DNA from 3 places in the Vibrio alginolyticus NBRC 15630 genome. Region 2 is predicted to be linked to each of the others. Evidence: predicted binding sites of a transcription regulator. Region 2 holds the regulator's gene; each other region holds the start of a gene.

Region 1 (4,277 bases), on a different replicon from region 2:
AGTTTCCTGGTCAGCGTAAATCTAAACACTACTTCCCAACTCACGCTCGAGATCCATTAGTAAACCAAATCCGACAGGCACCTAAGCTATATCGCCCAACTATTGTTGGTGTCGGTCAAACCATTGTAGATATCGAAGCACGTGTAGATGACGCGTTTTTAGAGAAATACAACCTGAGTAAAGGACATTCGCTCGTTCTTGAAGAAAGCAAAGCAGATGCACTTTACGAAGAACTGGTTGAGCAAGGCCTGATCACACACCAATACCCAGGTGACACGATTGGCAATACTCTTCACAACTACTCAGTTTTAGCCGATAGCAAATCCGTTTTGCTCGGTGTGATGTCTAAGAACATTCAAGTCGGTTCTTTTGCTTATCGCTACCTTTGCCGTACGTCTTCACGCATGAACCTTAACCATTTACAAACGGTAGATGGCCCTATTGGTCGCTGCTACACCCTAATTTCTCAAGACGGTGAGCGTACATTTGCTATCAACGAAGGTCATATGAATCAACTACTTCCGGAAAGCATTCCTGAAGAGATCTTTGAGAAAGCATCAGCCCTGGTTGTTTCTTCTTACCTAATGCGTGGTAAAGAAGAAGATCCAATGCCTAAAGCGGTACAAAGAGCGATCGACTTTGCTAAGAAGCACGATGTCCCTGTTGTACTTACGTTAGGGACGAAGTACGTTATCGAAGGTAACGCACAATGGTGGCAAGAATACATTCGCGAAAACATTTCTGTTGTCGCTATGAATGAAGAAGAAGGTGCGGCGTTAACAGGTGAAACAGAGCCGCTAGCTGCTGCTGATAAAGCACTTGAGTGGGTTGATCTCGTACTGTGTACGGCAGGACCAAATGGTCTGTACATGGCTGGTTACACCGACGAGAAAGTAAAACGAGAAACCACACACGACATCCTTGAAAGCTCCCTCGAAGCCTTTAACCAGTACGAGTTTAGTCGTGCGATGCGTAAAGAAGACTGTCAAAACCCAATGAAGGTCTACTCTCACATCGGCCCTTACCTTGGTGGACCATTAGAGATTAAGAACACTAATGGTGCAGGTGATGCAGCCCTTTCAGCCTTACTGCATGACATGGCAGCAAACTCTTTCCACCAAAAAGAAGTGCCTAACTCAGAAAAGCACGAAGTACGATGCTTAACCTACTCCTCGCTTTCTCAGATCTGTAAATACGCAAACCGAGTAAGCTATGAAGTGTTGACGCAGCACTCTCCTCGCCTATCGCGAGCGCTTCCTGAACGAGAAGATAGCTTAGAAGAGACTTATTGGGATCGTTAAAACGACAGCTTTAAAGCTAAAAATATATCAAGGTCACCATTTGGTGGCCTTTTTGTTTTTATCTAGCACTATAACGAGTAGATTTCGTTAGTATGTCGCACAATACGAAGCAGTAAACTCTTTACAAGCCTAACCGAAACAGTACCATCACCAAGCAGACCTTTGCCTCACAATAATACTCGTTATAACTTAGGTAGTTTTTCAACGCTACCTGTGTGCCACTTTGGGGACTCTCCATGCAGTCAGATATCGAAATTTGCCGAAACACACCACTTTCTTCTATTGATGTTATCGCGGAAAAAGTAGGACTATCACCCGAAGAGTATGACACTCACGGGAAGCACAAAGCCAAAGTCCACCCAAAATGTTTGGAACGACTCAAAGCAAATGATGACGGTAAACTTGTACTCGTCACTGCGATCACGCCGACTCCTCTTGGCGAAGGAAAAACCGTTACGACGATAGGCCTGGCGCAAGGTTTAGCAAAGCTTAATCAATCTGTGATTGCATGTATAAGGCAGCCTTCGATGGGACCCGTCTTCGGTATTAAAGGTGGCGCTGCGGGCGGCGGTTATTCTCAAGTAGCTCCAATGGAAGAGTTAAACTTACACCTTACTGGTGACATTCACGCAGTGACAGCGGCGCACAACCTTGCTTCAGCCGCTCTTGACGCTCGCTTGTTCCATGAACAACGCGAGGGTTATGATGCCTTTGAATCACGCACCGGGTTAAGAGCACTTAAAATCGACACGGCCAGTATTACTTGGAAACGAGTGATGGACCATAATGATCGTGCACTACGTAAAGTCAAAATTGGCCTCAATGATGCAGGAAAAACCATCAATGGTTTCGAGCGTGACGAAGGGTTCGATATTTCAGCCGCTTCCGAGTTAATGGCTATCATTGCACTAGCCAAAGATTTAAAAGATTTACGCCAACGTATCGGGAAAATTGTCGTAGCGTACGATTTGAACGGAAATCCGGTCACCACGGAAGATCTACAAGTTGCAGGAGCAATGGCAGTAACACTAAAAGAGGCGATTGCACCAACACTGATGCAAACTCTAGAAGGTGTTCCTACGTTGATCCATGCAGGTCCATTTGCAAACATCGCCCATGGAAATTCATCCATTATCGCGGACGATATTGCGCTAAAACTGTCAGGTTACACGGTAACTGAAGCCGGTTTTGGTTCGGATATGGGATTCGAGAAAGCGTGTAACATTAAAGCTGCTGCCGCCAACAAAGCTCCTGACTGTGTAGTGATCGTAGCAACATTACGCGGCCTCAAAGCGAATTCCGGACACTACGATTTACGGCCAGGTATGGCTATTCCAGATTCCATCTTTAATCCGGACCAAGCAGCATTGGAGGCTGGGTTTGAAAATTTAAAATGGCACATAAATAACGTTCATAAATACGGTTTACCTGCTGTCGTTGCCATTAACCAGTTTCCACAAGATTGTGTGAAAGAGCTTAAAGCTCTTGAAGATCTGATTCACCAATTTAATCCTGAAGTTAAAGTAGCCATCAGCACCGCTTTTTCGCAAGGCGGACAAGGCGCAACGGAACTAGCTCAACATGTTATTGATGCGTGTACCACGCCTGTAGAGTTTTGTCCGTTATACAACAAAGAGCAATCATTACTCGAAAAGCTCATGGCAGTATGTGAAGCGGGCTATGGCGCAACCAATATAGAAATGACTCCTATCGCGACTGAACAGCTCAACCATTTTGAAAATCTAGGTTTTAACAACTTAGCGGTTTGCATCGCGAAGACACCATTATCGATAACCACAGACTCCGCAGTCAAAGGCGCACCAACTGGTTTTACCGTCCCAATCCGTGAGCTGCGCTTGTGTGCGGGCGCAGGGTTCGTTTATGCATTATCTGGTACCGTGATGACGATGCCAGGCTTACCTGATAAACCCGCATTTATGAACTTAGATCTTGATGATGAAGGAAATATCGTCGGTCTCTCTTAGTGCAGTGATAACGTATCGCTATCAGTGAAGTGAGCATATTCATTGAGTGAGTGGTCTACTTACCTATCCACTCACTCTCAACAACTGTGAAAAGAGTTGTCTCAGGCCTTCTACTCTTGAATCGTTGATACAAAGCTCTCCTGCCTTACATCAACGCGCCTGTTTTAGACCTTTAGAGTTAAAACGCTAACCCTAAGCCTTGTTTAGCCATAGTTATTAAGCTAGAAAACCCTATTTATCTTCTTGTTTTGTCGCCACTTTACATTGTAAATCCATACTTGTTGACTTCTCCTTTCTACAATTTTGCGCCAATTTGATGCACGGGCTATTTAGCACTTCACTAATATGGTGCAGTTGTCTTACAGTGAAATTTTAACCTCCTTGATTTTTAAGGAGATATTCTATGGCTCGATTCTTGTAGTAGACTTTTCACTAATAAGCACATTAGCACATGCTTTTCAAAACCTCTGCGTTGCATACCACCTCCTTCAGGTTAGCACCGTTTTGATGCATGTCAGAAAAGGGAAAGGGAATACTATGGAAGACGCACTCGCCGTAATTTTAGCAGGAGGGATGGGGTCTAGACTCAGCCCACTCACCGATGACAGAACCAAGCCAGCCGTACCTTTTGGCGGAAAATATAGAATTATAGATTTCACACTAACCAATTGTTTACATTCGGGTTTACGCAAGATCCTTGTTTTAACCCAATATAAATCTCATTCACTTCAAAAACACTTACGAGACGGCTGGTCGATATTCAATCCAGAGCTAGGCGAGTACATCACTGCTGTTCCGCCACAAATGCGCAAAGGTGGTGCATGGTATGAAGGAACCGCCGATGCGATTTATCACAACATGTGGTTGCTATCGCGAAATGATGCAAAGTATGTGGTTGTGTTATCCGGCGATCATATCTATCGAATGGACTACGCCGCAATGCTTGAAGAGCATAAAGAGAAAGGTGCTAAGCTCACCGTTGCCTGTATGG
Region 2 (4,277 bases):
GAAAATAGATAAAAAGCTCCGTCTTTTTCGACACCTTGATTAATTGCGTTGAGTTTATTTCCGAATTTGTTTTGTACCCAGTCACGCAATAAGTATCGGCTGCTCAAGAAGGCCAGTGTTGCCCCCATAGTGCTAGCGAAAGAAACCAGTAGCAAGCTTGTCCAAAAACCAAATAAGGCTGCACCAAGTAAGGTGACTACTGCCGCTCCTGGGATAGAAAAAGCGGTAATTGCAATGTAGGTAAAAAAGTAAATCGCAGCCGAGAATACAAAATTCTGATCGATGTATGTAGTTAGTGCTTCTTGTTGGGCTTTTGCATTCTCTAAGGTTAAATACTGGCCAAAGTTAATACCTAAAAAGACGATAGCCGCTAGTAGGATGAGACCTAATATCAGTTTCTTATTCATAATTTTGATTCCAATTTGGGATATATGTAATAAGACAGTAGGAAAACCGAAAAAATTTCACAAAAAAACCGCAGATTAGACTGCGGTTTTACAAGATAGTTTTTAGGCCGACTTTTATTGGAGGCCGTTCATCAACTCATCTCGGCGAGCTTGAGGTACCACACTCCAATGAGTGCCGTTGATAGCACCTTCTAGTGCCCATAGCAACTCAATGTTGACGGTTGCAGAGTGCGTATCTCTTATCGCTTTATAGGCGTTAAGCGCACCTTCCTCTTCAAGCTTCTCTACGGATTCGATGCCGGCTTTTTTTAGCATGCGCTCGGTAGCCAGTCGTAAGTTAGGCAAATCTTTCAAACGGTTAGGCTTTGTACTTGCTTGCTGTTCTTTCTCAAGCTTTGCCTTTTTCAATGATTGATTCGCTACTTCGATTAAGCGTTCGCTTGATTCCCATAAATCGCTGGAAATAGCGTAGTACTTTGTAACGACTGGAAAGCCACGTTTTTTATAAACGTAAGGCTTTAGCCCTTGTTTCTCGAAGTCAGATGAAGTTTTTTGGTCTGCTCTGATATGAAGCTGATTCTTTACCACTAGTGCAAACATTGTTTCATCAGCGAATAGTCCGAAGCCACCAAACATTGAGCGCGACTTGATATTACCAAGTGCCTCAAATAGCTTCATAGAGTCTTTGAGTATCGGTTTATCCATGTTTTGTTATCTCGGTGTAATTAATATTACGCCACCAAAAGTCAGGTCCGAGAGAGTAGCAAACATGCGTAAAAACAATGTCATTACAGAGTAAAGTCATTGCTTACACACTTGCCATCGGTAACCCCGCTACCTTCCATATCGTAATATGGTTCAGGCCGGAGGCTTTGCGTCCCACTCTTTCGAATGGTTTGCCCTGTGCGTGACACAATGAGCATACTTCTTATATTGAATTAACATCACGGTTTAGCGTTAAAAGTGTGATTTCGGTTCAATAAAAATGATAGATTGAATGCTCTATTTTGCATATGGAAAGGTGCAAATTGGCCTTTGAAAAGGAGTTCTTAATATATATTACATTTATATAAAACAGGGAGTTAACGTTAGTCAATTGTTATTAGAGCTGTGTGAAGTATTAGAGAATGCTTAATTTTCCCAAAAAAATAAGCGCCCCTGTAGAGCGCTTATTTAACACGGTTAAATACAGTGAAATTTAGTTCATTTTTTTCACAGTATTTCGAATTACAAGCTCAGGTTGCATTTCGAAAATTCGTTTTTCGTGTTCTTTATCTTTGATACGCTCAAGTAGAATTTCGAATGCATTTTTACCAACACGACGTTTAGGTTGGTGGATAGTCGTTAGCGGTGGAGAGAAGTATTCCGCAAGCTCGATGTTGTCGTAGCCGATCACTGAAATATCTTCAGGAATTTTGATCCCGTTTTGTTGCAAGCGGCTCATTAGGCCTAGAGCCATTGTGTCGTTAAAACAGAATACCGCCGTCGGGCGCTTGTCCATTGCGGTAATTTTATCTGCAACTAATACGGCCGTATCACATTCAAAGTTACCTTCAAGGATCCAGTCTTCATTTACAGCTAGGTTCGCTTCACTCATTGCGCGACGGAAACCTGCAATGCGCTCTTGGCAAGCAAGCTTTTCAAAATGACCGCTTAGACAAGCGATATCCGTATGACCATTGTCAATCAGATGTTTGGTTGCAATGTAGCCACCTTCTTCTGAGTTATCCATGATCTTGTCTGCTTGTGAGCTCTCTGGGCCCCAATCCATGACCACTTTAGGAATGTCCGCATGACGGTCAAGCATCTCTTTTAGTTCTTCGGTTAAGTCAGAACACATCACTAGGATGCCATCAACGCGCTTTTCAGCCAGCATACGAATGTAATCGCGTTGTTTTTCGTAAATCCCGCCTGTGTTACATAAAATCAGAGTATAGCCTTGGCGGTAACAGTAGCTCTCAACGCCATCAATCACTTCTGAGAAAAATAGGTTAGTTGATTGAGTTACTAACATGCCAATCGTACGAGTTGAGTTGCATTTTAGGCTGCGTGCAACGGCACTTGGCGCGTAATTCAGCTCGTCAACGGCTTTCATTACTTTTTCTTGCGTTGCTTCTGCAACGAAACGCGTTTTATTGATAACGTGCGAAACTGTCGTAGTGGAAACGCCGGCTAAGCGAGCAACGTCTTTTATCGTGGCCATAAATGGTGTCCTGTATCGAGCTACTGAAATATGTCGTATTGGATGTACCTGATGCTCTAATGGTTTCACACCTAGCAATATAAAATTGGCGCTAAGTGTCTCGGCAGCGGTTGATCCAAGTGCGACAAAAGGGTGCGTAGCAGCATCGGTCGATGAATTTTATCTTTTTTCTATCTGATGAGAAATTGCCATCAACCTGTTAAGAAAACACAAAAACCGCTATATTTCAGCGGTTTACATATAAATCATATTTAATCGTTTGCGCTCACATTTTAGCCCTATGTGGACTGACTAGCAATGTTTTCAGCAAGAGATTTGTGTATTTGAAGTCACATTTTGACTGCTAAATAACCAAGCGTCTTTGCGCTAAGTTAAGGCAAACGAATATTATACCCAAGTTACTTACAATTGGTCACTTTCAGGCATACAGGAAGCCCGATAGGCAGGCTCCCTAAAAATAGGCGGCAATTATTCACCAAGAAGGTAGGCGCTGTCTAGTTTACAAAATGCAACTAATAGTTTCGCGACACTCGAGTAAAATCCAAATTCGTCGAATTGTTTACATTTGTCTGAAAACTGAGGTAACCAAGACATCAATTGTTGCTGGATAAAGTCGTTTTGTTTAACGAAGGCTTCTTCCATGTGTTTTTCTTGTTCAAGCTCGTTTGAGCGGATAATCATGTTCCCGAGAAAGTCGAGCTCAACGGCTAAGTGATCCGCAGGTTCCTTTAGGTTTTCGTCTACTTGAACGCCAAATTCAGCCATCAACTTTTCCATTTCCTCAGCTGGCTTGTCATTCAGTAAACCTGATTCACCAATGTACATGGATGCGTAAGGAAGAGCGCCGTATTTTTCTGTCTTCAAAAACAGTTCACAAAAGTCAGCTGCAAGCTCTAGTTGTGCATCTTCACGATCTTGTAACCGATTCAATGCATCAACTAGGCTATCAACAGCTGGTTTCAGCGACTCATTTTCACCTAAACCTGCGAGAAAACTGCGAATTTCAACACTGTGATAGGCTTCCAATTCTTTCTCTGTTAGTTCTTTTGCGAACAAGCTCGAAAACCACCAGTAAATTTCAGCGCGTTTTTCATTAAAAGCTTTCACTTCTTGCATTTTGGGCTCCTGAATGATGCTTCAAGTCATGCATCACAAAGTCAATTAGGGATATCCCCTAAGTGTAATCAATTAAAATGAATAGCAGTAACTATAATTGTTATGTTTTATGGTCAAAAATGACCGTTTATTAATAGCAATGGGCAAGCTTGTTTTGAATCAATAAAAACGCTAAATCTTGCGTTTTAATGTATCTATGACTAGAAATGTTACTAGTTATGAATAGAATACGTCTTGGATAATAAGAAGACAGAAAAGTGGTGTAAATGAGCTATCACGTATTAGTCGTAGAAGATGATGTTGTAACTCGTAGTAAGCTTGCGGGATATTTCCAAAATGAGGGCTACCAAGTCAGCGAAGCAGAGAGTGGCGCAGAAATGCGTGAAGTTTTGCAAGCGGGCGATGTAGACCTGATCATGCTGGATATTAACCTGCCTGGTGAAGACGGCCTGATGCTTACTCGTGAGTTACGTAGCCAATCGGATATTGGTATCATATTAGTAACAGGACGCACGGATAGCATTGATAAAATCGTAGGCCTAGAAATGGGT
Region 3 (4,277 bases), 930 kb from region 2:
CCAACGTCAGACGTCGCTGCTTCTGCTCGCTGAGCTTGCGCCCTAGCTACCTGCGGCGATTCAGATAGCTTCTTATATTCTATACCTTGCATCATTAAGGTCTCGTCTCGACCTTGGTTATCAATGATGACGCGATCCACCAATACCGCTTTTAGCGTCGCACGTGTCCCTTCGATTTCTTCACCCAAACCGTACGTAGCTTGCTTACCTCGGTTAGCAATAACAGCAAGGCTGGTATTGGCATCACTGCTGGCAACCGCACCGACTAGGGTGAGGTTAAGGCGCGTCTTAGGGGCGTCTTTAACAATAGGCTGTTCTACAACCACCGCTTTTTGCTCAGTGTATTTACCGAATAGGTTGGCATTCTGAAGGGCATTAAAATCTATCGCGTCGCCTTTATTGCTCGCAGCAACGCTACTCGCCGATGGACGCCATTGCGGCACTTCCGACGATTGAGGTATGGCTAACCACACAATTTTGCCAAGTATCCATCCGGTTATCGCAATAAACAGACAGGTAAGCAACAAGCTAAGTTTGGCTTGAATGGTATAATGATTGGACTTGATCTGAGCCAGTAGCGGTCTGCTTGATAATCCTGCACTTAGCTCTAAACGTTTCACTGAATGGATTCCTTTATTCTAACGTCCGTCATTTAAGCTATAACGATAGCTATCGACTTTAAATTGCTAAATTTGCAATAAAATTATTACTCAACAAAGAGCAGTGAACTATATCACAAGTTGTCTTTCATACCTTTTTCTTATGCAGTTTTTGCCAACTCCCTTGAAAAAAATACGCCTTGACTCCATCTGTAGGTGAATAATCCATCACTCATTGCCGTATTCGGGCAGTGATTAGATAGCGTAGTGTTCTATGAGTTCCCTAAATGAAGCCGTTAGGCTAGATAAATGGCTATGGGCCGCAAGATTTTACAAAACCCGCTCCATCGCGCGTAACATGGTCGATGGCGGTAAAGTCCACTATAATGGCCAACGAAGCAAGCCGAGTAAAATCGTTGAAGTGGGCGCTGAAGTCAGACTTCGTCAAGGCAACGAAGAAAAAATCGTGATAATCGAACAAATCTCAGATCAACGCCGAGGCGCTCCCATCGCACAAACCTTATATCGCGAAACCAATGAGAGTATCGCGAAACGTGAGGAACACGCGACTCAACGTAAGCTTAATGCCCACAACCCAAGTCCGGAACGCCGCCCAGATAAAAAGCAGCGCCGAGACATCATTAAGTTCAAACACCAATAAAAGCCGGAATTACCAACGAGGAAAGCACTCCATGGCAAATAATGTTTTAAACCGCTACCTATTCGAAGATCTTTCAGTACGTGGCGAGTTGGTACAATTGGATGAAGCGTACCAACGTGTTATCTCCAGCAAGGAATATCCGGCAGCAATAGAGAAACTGCTGGGTGAGCTACTCGTTTCAACTACTCTTTTAACTGCCACTCTTAAGTTCGAAGGTTCGATCACCATCCAGCTACAAGGCGACGGTCCTGTGTCTCTTGCCGTTATCAACGGTGACCATAACCAACGTGTTCGTGGCGTAGCTCGCTGGGAAGGCGATGTTGCCGATGACGCAAACATTCACGATCTAATGGGTAAGGGCTACCTTGTGATCACCATCGAACCGAAAAACGGCGAGCGTTACCAAGGCGTCGTTGGACTAGAAGGTGACACTTTAGCAGAAGTGCTAGAAGGCTACTTTGCAAACTCAGAGCAGTTAAAAACGCGCCTATGGATCCGCACTGGTGAGCATGAAGGCAAAGCACACGCAGCAGGTATGTTGATTCAAGTGATCCCTGACGGCACTGGCTCTCCAGATGATTTCGAACATCTAGAGCAGCTCACTGACACAGTAAAAGATGAAGAATTGTTTGGTTTAGAAGCGAACGAGTTATTGTATCGACTATATAACCAAGACAAAGTACGTCTGTACGAGCCGCAACCTGTCGAGTTCCATTGTGGCTGTTCTCGTGAGCGTAGCGGTGCCGCAATCATCACCGTTGAGAAAGCTGAAATTTATGACATTTTGGCAGAAGTTGGATCAGTTTCTTTACATTGTGATTACTGTGGCACAACTTATACGTTCGACGAATCTGAAGTCACTGAACTGTATGCACAAGCTTCTACGGACAAGAAAACCCTGCATTAATTTACATAGCTTATCAAGCACGTAATTTACCCTACAAAAGGCCAGCTTAATGCTGGCCTTTTTGTGATCAACCCCTCGTAATAACTAGCCTCAAGCGTAATAAAACAACTGCTTAATTTTAAACAATTAATAATGATTTTGCCCTAGCGCAAAGGATTGCGTGCACGATAGACTATTCCCACCAATATGTGACGGGTTACCTAAAGCCTTATTGAAATCATGGGTAAATTTTGAGCTATCTCCCTGTTTTCTCCCCGCCCCGTTGCTAGCATGGTGAGCAGATTAAAATTAAAACATTCTTACAAAATCCCTACAAAATCCTTATAAGGAGCACCTATGACCGTTATGGAACATACTAAGGCTGCAACACTTGATCTAACCAAGCACGGACTGCATAACGTAAAAGAGGTTATTCGCAACCCAAGCTACGAAATGTTGTTTGAGGAAGAAACGCGTGAAGACCTAACCGGTTATGAGCGCGGCGTGGTTACTGAACTAGGTGCGGTTGCCGTTGACACTGGCATCTTTACTGGTCGCTCACCAAAAGATAAATACATCGTCAAAGACGCTACGACAGAAGAACATATGTGGTGGACGTCTGATCAAGTGAAAAATGATAACAAGCCAATCACTCCTGAAGTGTGGGACGAGCTAAAAGAACTGGTCACAAACCAGCTTTCTAACAAACGCTTGTTTGTTGTTGACGGTTACTGTGGTGCAAACCCAGATACACGTTTGAGCATTCGTGTTATCACAGAAGTCGCATGGCAAGCGCACTTCGTTAAAAACATGTTTATTCGCCCGACAGAAGAAGAGTTAGCGACATTTGAACCAGACTTCGTAGTAATGAATGGCGCAAAATGCACTAATCCAAAATGGGAAGAGCAAGGCCTGAACTCAGAAAACTTCACCGTATTTAACCTAACCGAGCGCATGCAACTTATCGGTGGTACTTGGTACGGCGGTGAAATGAAGAAAGGTATGTTCGCCATGATGAACTACTTCCTTCCACTAAAAGACATCGCATCAATGCACTGTAGCGCTAACATGGGCAAAGATGGCGATGTAGCGGTATTCTTCGGTCTATCTGGTACGGGTAAAACGACCCTGTCGACTGATCCTAAACGTGCGCTAATTGGTGATGATGAGCACGGCTGGGATGATGACGGTGTCTTCAACTTCGAAGGTGGTTGTTACGCAAAAACCATCAAACTTTCGAAAGAAGCGGAGCCGGACATCTACAACGCAATTCGTCGTGATGCACTGCTAGAAAACGTAACAGTACGTGGCGATGGCTCTATCGACTTTGATGATGGTTCGAAAACAGAAAACACACGTGTTTCTTACCCTATCTACCATATCGATAATATCGTTAAGCCAGTATCAAAAGGCGGTCACGCGAATAAAGTGATCTTCCTATCAGCCGATGCATTTGGCGTACTGCCTCCAGTATCTAAATTGACACCTGAGCAAACTAAGTACCACTTCCTGTCTGGCTTTACCGCCAAACTAGCGGGAACAGAGCGCGGTATTACTGAGCCAACACCAACTTTCTCTGCTTGTTTCGGCGCGGCGTTCCTAACGCTTCACCCAACTAAATACGCAGAAGTACTGGTTAAACGCATGGAAGCAGCAGGCGCTGAGGCTTACCTAGTGAACACAGGTTGGAACGGCACTGGCAAACGTATCTCGATTCAAGATACGCGCGGAATTATTGATGCGATTCTTGATGGTTCGATTGAAGATGCACCAACTAAGCACATTCCTATCTTCAATCTTGAAGTACCGACTTCACTACCAGGTGTGGATCCTAGCATTCTAGACCCTCGCGACACGTACGTTGACCCACTTCAGTGGGAAAGCAAAGCGAAAGATTTAGCAGCGCGCTTTATCAATAACTTTGATAAATACACAGACAACGCTGAAGGTAAATCCCTGGTTGCGGCTGGTCCTCAGATTGATTAAATCGAGTAACAGCGACGTCGCGTAAACGCAGTGAAAAGTTGGCATTAACTTATCACCTTTACGTAGGCCAAGTTACAAAAATTGCTTCAAGCCCCTCTTTTGAGGGGCTTTTTATTGAATACCACAGAATATTGATACAAGCTAA

What was found. Region 2 encodes PurR, which represses purine synthesis genes. Its sites were predicted from a motif close to TNANGNAAACGTTTNCNTNA; they were not measured.
Region 1: the regulator PurR is predicted to act here: its motif matches at 1,452-1,471, upstream of N646_RS20870 (formate--tetrahydrofolate ligase).
Region 3: the regulator PurR is predicted to act here: its motif matches at 2,312-2,331, upstream of pckA (phosphoenolpyruvate carboxykinase (ATP)).

Annotation. Positions count from the first base shown of each region.
Region 1 covers NC_022359.1:1,263,826-1,268,102, reverse strand. The annotation lists gene N646_RS20875 (inosine/guanosine kinase) at 1-1,301, shown strand, start outside; gene N646_RS20870 (formate--tetrahydrofolate ligase) at 1,538-3,286, shown strand; gene glgC (glucose-1-phosphate adenylyltransferase) at 3,824-4,277, shown strand, end outside.
Region 2 covers NC_022349.1:107,550-111,826, forward strand. The annotation lists gene N646_RS00450 (TVP38/TMEM64 family protein) at 1-407, opposite strand, end outside; gene N646_RS00455 (TfoX/Sxy family DNA transformation protein) at 522-1,112, opposite strand; cyclic di-GMP riboswitch class I at 1,229-1,318, opposite strand; gene purR (HTH-type transcriptional repressor PurR) at 1,606-2,610, opposite strand; gene torD (molecular chaperone TorD) at 3,079-3,726, opposite strand; gene torR (two-component system response regulator TorR) at 3,993-4,277, shown strand, end outside.
Region 3 covers NC_022349.1:2,509,560-2,513,836, reverse strand. The annotation lists gene gspC (type II secretion system protein GspC) at 1-620, opposite strand, end outside; gene hslR (ribosome-associated heat shock protein Hsp15) at 874-1,260, shown strand; gene hslO (Hsp33 family molecular chaperone HslO) at 1,292-2,167, shown strand; gene pckA (phosphoenolpyruvate carboxykinase (ATP)) at 2,504-4,132, shown strand.